Regions from separate parts of the Kitasatospora sp. NPDC001309 genome, predicted to be linked through region 3. Evidence: riboswitches for the same ligand, from Rfam matches in the RefSeq annotation. Region 3 holds a riboswitch; each other region holds the start of a gene.

Evidence for each region. A riboswitch is a leader RNA that binds a small molecule or an ion and turns the genes downstream of it on or off. The one in region 3 is predicted to bind cobalamin.
Region 1: another riboswitch for cobalamin. It lies ahead of ACFY2K_RS16865 (CbtB-domain containing protein); the one in region 3 lies ahead of ACFY2K_RS25750 (HoxN/HupN/NixA family nickel/cobalt transporter).
Region 2: another riboswitch for cobalamin. It lies ahead of ACFY2K_RS24830 (CoA-acylating methylmalonate-semialdehyde dehydrogenase); the one in region 3 lies ahead of ACFY2K_RS25750 (HoxN/HupN/NixA family nickel/cobalt transporter).

Annotation. Positions count from the first base shown of each region.
Region 1 is NZ_JBIAXC010000014.1:85,092-87,343, reverse strand. Features, by position in the region: gene ACFY2K_RS16870 (ECF transporter S component) at 1-702, shown strand, start outside; cobalamin riboswitch at 725-849, shown strand; gene ACFY2K_RS16865 (CbtB-domain containing protein) at 887-1,105, shown strand; gene ACFY2K_RS16860 (CbtA family protein) at 1,132-2,007, shown strand; gene ACFY2K_RS16855 ((2Fe-2S)-binding protein) at 2,004-2,252, shown strand, end outside.
Region 2 is NZ_JBIAXC010000026.1:69,001-71,252, reverse strand. Features, by position in the region: gene ACFY2K_RS24830 (CoA-acylating methylmalonate-semialdehyde dehydrogenase) at 1-942, opposite strand, end outside; cobalamin riboswitch at 1,139-1,330, opposite strand; gene ACFY2K_RS24825 (hypothetical protein) at 1,572-1,793, opposite strand; gene ACFY2K_RS24820 (short-chain fatty acyl-CoA regulator family protein) at 1,940-2,252, opposite strand, start outside.
Region 3 is NZ_JBIAXC010000027.1:125,942-128,193, reverse strand. Features, by position in the region: gene ACFY2K_RS25755 (type B 50S ribosomal protein L31) at 1-119, shown strand, start outside; gene ACFY2K_RS25750 (HoxN/HupN/NixA family nickel/cobalt transporter) at 192-1,313, opposite strand; cobalamin riboswitch at 1,345-1,539, opposite strand; gene ACFY2K_RS25745 (ArsR/SmtB family transcription factor) at 1,621-2,004, shown strand; gene ACFY2K_RS25740 (hypothetical protein) at 2,058-2,252, shown strand, end outside.

The sequences.
Region 1 (2,252 bases), on a different contig from region 3:
GTCGTCGCACCCGGGAAGTTCGGCTCCAACTACGCCCCGCCGCTGATCTTCGCCGTCCTGCTCGTCCTGGTCCTCGCCGTCGTCATCGCAGAGATCTCGGCCGGCGGCATCGACGCCAAGGCGCTCGCCATGCTCGGCGTCCTGTCCGCCGTCAACGCCGGGCTCCGACCCCTCGGCGCCGGGACGGCCGGTGTGGAGACGGTCTTCTTCATCCTCGTCCTGGCCGGCCGCGTCTTCGGCCCCGGCTTCGGCTTCACCCTCGGCTGCACCTCGCTGTTCGCCTCCGCCCTGCTCACCGGCGGAGTCGGTCCCTGGATGCCGTACCAGATGTTCGGCTGCGCCTTCGTCGGCATGCTCGCCGGCCTGCTGCCGAAGACCCGGCGCCGCCGGGTGGAGGTGCCCGTGCTGGCCGTGTACGGGGCCTTCTCCGGCTACCTGTTCGGCTTCCTGCTCAACCTGTCCTTCTGGCCGTTCTCCACCGACCCGAACAGTTCGATCGCCTACCTCCCCGGTCTGCCCTTCACCGAGCAGTGGCACCGCTACCTGCTGTTCGACCTCGCCACGTCGCTCGGCTGGGACACCGGCCGCGCCGTCACCACCCTGACCGCCGTGCTCGTCGTCGGGCCCGCCGTCCTGACCGTCTTCCGCCGAGCGGCCCGCCGCGCCAACTTCGAGCCCACCGTGCGCTTCGAGGCCGATTGACGGCCCCGGCGGGCAGGCCTACTCTGCCGGATGTAGTGATGGCGTAAGGAAGCCGGTGGAACTCCGGCACGGTCGCGCCACTGTGAGCGGATCGCCCTTCGGGACGGCCCGCGAGTCAGATACGACGCCATCACGATTCGCCCCAACAAGAGCGGGACGCACGATCCCCGAAGGAGGCTCCACCGTGAGCACCAGTATGCCCGGACCCTCTGCCCTGCCCGTCCCGGTCGTGGTGCCGGCGTCCAAGGCCGTCGCCTGGCTCGTCGTCACCGCGTTCCTCGCGCTGGCCGTCTACTACTTCATCGGCGTCGACCAGGGTGCCTACTCCGTGTTCGGCAAGGACATGCACATCCACGAGTTCGTCCACGACTCGCGGCACTTCCTCGGCTTCCCCTGCCACTGACGAGCGGAAGCAGCGAACAACCAGACATGGAGAAGAAACTCATCCTGCGCGGCGTGCTCGCCGGCGCAGTGGCCGGCCTGCTCGCCTTCGTCTTCGCGCGGATCTTCGCCGAGCCGCAGATCAACGCGGCGATCGAGTACGAGAGCGGTCGTGACGACGCGCAGGGCCTGCTGGACAAGGCCGCCGGGCTGCCCATGGACATGGGCGGACCGGACATCTTCAGCCGCACCGTCCAGGCCAACGTCGGCATCGGCGCCGGCATGATCCTGTTCGGTGCGGCGATGGGCGCGCTGTTCGCGGTGGCGTACACCGTGTGCCTCGGCCGGACCGGCAGGCTCCGCCCGCGCAACCTGGCGATGCTGGTGGCCCTGGGCGGGTTCCTCGGCCTGTACCTCGTGCCGTTCGTCAAGTACCCCGCCAACCCGCCGGCCATCGGACACCCCGACACCATCCGCGACCGCGGCAACCTGTACCTGGCCATGGTCGCCTGCTCGCTCCTGTTCCTCGTGCTGGCGGTCTGGCTCGGCAAGCGCCTCCAGGCCCGGTTCGGGAACTGGAACGCCACCCTGCTCGCCGCCGGCGCCTTCGCGGCGGCGATCGGCATCGTCATGGCGGTGCTCCCCTCGCTCGGCGAACTCGCCGACAACGTCCAGCAGTTCGGCCATCACGCGACCGAGACGCCGCTGCCGCTGACCGACGACAAGGGCGCCATCGTCTACCCGGGCTTCCCGGCGGACACCCTGTTCGAGTTCCGCTTCTACTCGGTGGCCGCGCAGCTGCTGCTGTGGGCCGCGCTGGGCCTGCTCTTCGGACCGATGGCCGAGCGAGTGATCAACGCCCGTACGGCGGCCGCCACGGCGGTCCCGGCCGAGTCCGGCTCCGAGCCGGTCGGCGCGGCGTGACGCACACCCGACCGAGGGCCGCGACGCCGCAGCGCGTCGCGGCCCTCGGGCCGTTCTTCGCCTACGAGACCCATGGGGCCGAGGGGAGCCACGAGACCCGCCGGGCCCATGAGACCCATGACGACGGCGCAGTCGCCGTGCCGTGGCGGCCGATGGCCGAACTCCTCGACGATCCAGCGGTGTTGGGGGAGCGGGTGGCCTTCGCCCGGAACCACCTCGCGGCGGCGGGGGGCCGTCCGCCCGAG
Region 2 (2,252 bases), on a different contig from region 3:
GCGGCCGACCTTGAGCGCGGCGATCCGCTCGACCAGCTTGGCCACCAGCGCGTCCGCGGTCTCCTCCCCCACCGGGACGGCCACCGAGATCGCCATGCAGCGCTCCCCCGCCGAGCCGTAGCCGGCGCCGATCAGCGCGTCGGCGGCCTGGTCGAGGTCGGCGTCCGGCATCACGATCATGTGGTTCTTCGCGCCGCCGAAGCACTGCGCCCGCTTCCCGTGGGCGGCGGCCGTCGCGTAGACGTACCGGGCGATCGGGGTGGATCCGACGAAGCCGACGGCCTGCACCCGCTCGTCCTCCAGCAGGGTGTCCACCGCCTCCTTGCCGCCGTTGACCACGTTGAGCACGCCCGGCGGCAGCCCGGCCTCCAGGAACAGCTCGGCGAGCCGAAGCGGCACCGACGGGTCCCGCTCGGAGGGCTTGAGAACGAAGGAGTTGCCGCAGGCCAGCGCGGGTGCGGCCTTCCACAGCGGGATCATCGCCGGAAAGTTGAACGGCGTGATGCCGGCGACCACGCCGAGCGGCTGGCGCATCGAGTAGACGTCGATGCCGGTGCCGGCGTTGTCGGTGAACTCGCCCTTCAACAGGTGCGGGATCCCGGCGGCGAACTCCACCACCTCCAGGCCGCGTTGGAGGTCGCCGTGGGCGTCGGCCACAGTCTTGCCGTGCTCGGCGGAGAGCAGCCGGGCCAGCTCCTCCTTCTCCTGCTCGACCAGTTGCAGGAAGCGCAGCAGCACCCGCGCCCGCCGCTGCGGGTTCCAGGCCGCCCACCCGGGCTGGGCCTGGGCGGCGTCGGCGATCACCGCCTCGACCTCGGCCCGGTCGGCCAGCGGCACCCGGGCCTGCACCCGGCCGGTGTTGGGGTCGAAGACGTCGCCGTAGCGGCCGGACGTCCCGGCGACGCGCTTGCCGCCGATGAAGTGGGCCAGTTCGCGGACCATCGGTTCCTTCTCTCGTCACGGGTGGGGAGAGGAGGAATGGAGAGAGCACGCCGCGGCATCGGACGTACGGTCGTACGCCGTCGCGGCAGGCGTAAAGTGACGAACCGTCAGGAGCGATGGGCCCCGACGGTCGGCAGCACGGCAGCGGAGCGGGAACAGCGGCCCGGAGTCATGCGTGTCGTCTCCATCCTCGTGGAAAACACGGATCATCCGCGGCCGGTATCCTGACTCCCGGATCCACGCCCGCCCCCTGGCCTTCCCGGCTGGCTGCCAGTGGCCGTCATCTGCGAGGACGAACTCCCCGGTCACAGTGGCGGGACCGTGCCGGACTCACACCGGCTTCCCTGACACCGCGGACCTGCCGTCGACCATATAGTTGGACGTCCTAGTAAGTCCAGACCCACCGCCGCGCGGCGCGGGCCCGAGCGGTCACAGGGGCACGACGGGTCACAGGGCCAGGACGGGCCGGTGGCGGTCGAGCCAGAGCGCGAGGTCGACCACGCGTTCCTGTAGAGCGAGGTGTCCGTGTCCCCGACACCGATCGGCGAGTCCCGGGCCGCGACCACGGCCCTTCGCCGGACCGGCGGCGGGTCATCGGACCGCCGCCCCCGGGCGCCGTTCGATCGCGTTCAGCCGGCCGAAGCCGCGGAGAGGTCCAGCAGTCCCTCCTTGGCCTGGCGCACCAGGTCGCGGAACTGGTCCTCGCTCATCCGGATCTGCTGACCGAAGTCGTCGGTGATCCTCACCCGCCGGTCCACCGGGGCCTCCCGGTCCAGGAACACCTGGGGGCAACCGCAGTTGCAGTTGCCGCAGAACGTCGCGAAGGGCTGTGGCGTCTCGTCGCCGGCCATCCGTCCCACCTCACTTCCGCCCGTGGTGCACGGGGCTTCCGGGCTGGCGATGCCCGCCGCCCAATGTCACCAAACCCGATGGCAGGAAGGGTGGTTGTACTCGTCCGACGGCCCTCCGGGGGCTGCCTCGCCCCGTGCGGCACCGCTCAGGAGGACGCCGGGTACGGGACGAAGGTGCTGGTGTGCTCGTCGACGGCCAGCGGGCGGCCGATCGCCGGGGCCGAGCGCTGGGCGCAGGCCGGGCGTTCGCAGACCTTGCAGCCCAGGCCGATCGGGGTGGCGGCGGCCTCGTCGGTCAGGTCCAGGCCGGCGGAGTACACCAGCCGCCCCGCGTGCCGGAGTTCGCAGCCGAGGCCGATCGCGAAGGTCTTGCCGGGCCGGCCCCAGCCGCCGGGCGAGCGGGTGACGGCGCGGGCCGTCCACAGGTAGCGGCGCCCGTCCGGCATGGCGGCGACCTGG
Region 3 (2,252 bases):
CGGTGATCGACGTCGAGATCTCCTCGGCGAGCCACCCCTTCTACACCGGCCAGTCCCGGGTGCTCGACACCGCCGGCCGGGTCGAGCAGTTCCGCCGCCGCTACGGCGACCGGCACTGACGGCGGAACGCGAACGGCGCCTCCCCGGCTCGGGGAGGCGCCGTTCGCGACGCGCGGGCACTGCCGCCACCGCTACTGCTGCTGCGTGGGCGTCCAGCGCTTCTCGACGCCCGCCAGCTTCCAGTACGCGATGGCGATCGCCCACACCACCACGAACAGCCCGGCGATCGCGTAGCCGACGTTGTCCAGCGAGATGTCCGCGATGAACCCGGTCACCGGGTCGGTCAGGTCGAGCTTCTCGTGCAGCACGCCGACCAGCTCGATGGTGCCGATGATGAAGGCCACCGCGATCGACAGCCCGGTGATGGTCAGGTTGTAGTACACCTTGCGCACCGGGTTGGAGAAGGCCCACTGGTACGCGAAGTTCATGAACGTCCCGTCCAGGGTGTCGAACAGGCTCATCCCGGCCGCGAACAGCAGCGGCAGGCAGACGATCGCGTACCAGGGCAGCCCGGCCGCCGCGCCCGAACCGGCCATCACCATCAGGGTGACCTCGGTCGCGGTGTCGAAGCCCAGGCCCAGCACCATGCCGACCGGGAACATCTGCCCGGGCCGGGTGATCGAGCGGGTCGCCCGGTTCAGGATCCGGGCCATGAAGCCGCGCGAGTCGAGGTGCGCCTCCAGCTCCGACTCGTCGAACTGCCCGGCCCGCATCGAGCGGAACACCTTGAGGATGCCGAGCAGCGCCGCCAGGTTGAGCGCTCCGATCAGGTAGAGGAAGGCGCCGGAGGCCGTGGTGCCGACCAGCCCGAGCCACTTGTGGGTGGCCGAGTCGTCGTCCATCAGCGTGTTCGCCAGCTGGGCGCCGCCCGCCACCAGGGCAGCCATGATGACCACCATCGAGGAGTGGCCGAGCGCGAACCAGAAGCCGACCGAGACCGGCCGCTTGCCGTCCGCCATCAGCTTGCGGGTGGTGTTGTCGATCACCGCGATGTGGTCGGCGTCGAAGGCGTGCCGCATGCCGAGGGTGTAGGCCGTGATGCCCAGGCCCACCCCGAAGACCTGGGTGCCGACGGCGTAGTTGTGCGGCGCGACCAGGAAGACGAGGGTCCCGAAGGCCACCACGTGCATGGCCAGGATCACCCCCATCAACCCGGCGGTCCGGAGGGTGTCCTCGCGCTTCCACCGGAAGGTGGGCAGTACGGAGGGGGCGGGGCCCGCCTCGGCGGGCGCGGCGGTTTCGGGCAGGGTCATCTTCGGATCACGCTCCAGCACCTCGTGGAATGACTTCGTGAGATGCCGTGGCCGGTCTCCTGGCTCACGGGGCTTCCCGACCCGCCTTCCCAGGTGCACGAAGCACCCAGTGGCACGTGGATCCGGACGACTGTCCCCCGATCACAGTGGCGAGGGCCGCTCCGGAATGGGACCTGTTGAGGGTCCGTCACCGGTCTTCCCGAGCACCACGGCGGGGAACACCGTAGGGGCAGGACCACACCCTCGCAAGGTTGCGCACCTGTGCAGGTGTCCAGGATCACAGGTCGTGAGCTGCCAGAATGTCCGCATGCATCTCGTACCGGCCGACCGCGCGGGCCACCGCACCATCGACGGACACCGGGTCTGCGAGGCCATCGCCGCCATCGGGGACACCGCCCACGTCCGGACCTGGGCCGAGCGGTTCTCCCTGCTCTCCGACCCCGGCCGGCTCGCCCTGCTGCTCGCCCTCCACCGGGCCGGCCCGCTCGCCGTCAGCGACCTGGCGGTCGCCACCGGCATGCGCGACCCGGCCGTCTCCCAGGCCCTGCGACTGCTCCGCACGGCGGGCGTGGTCACCGGCGACAAGGACGGACGCGTGGTGCGCTACCGGCTCGTGGACGACGCCCTGCGCCCCCTCCTCGACGAGTGCGCCGCCGCCGACCACGAGGAGCCCGCCGCGGCGGCGGGCTGACCGACACTCGGCAAACCACGCCGGGGGCGCGGCGGGGTGAGTACGATCACGATGTGCCGTCCCACCCCCACGTCTGGCCCGCCGACCGCTGGAACACCCGCCCGGTCAAGGCCCGCGTGCTGGCGGTCGCCCGCACCCTCACCTCGGCGACCCGGGTCCTGGACGTCCTCACCCTGCTCGACCCGGACGGCATCGAGCGGTACTTCACCGTCAACCCCGGCTCCGCGTTCGCCGACCGCGCCCTGGAC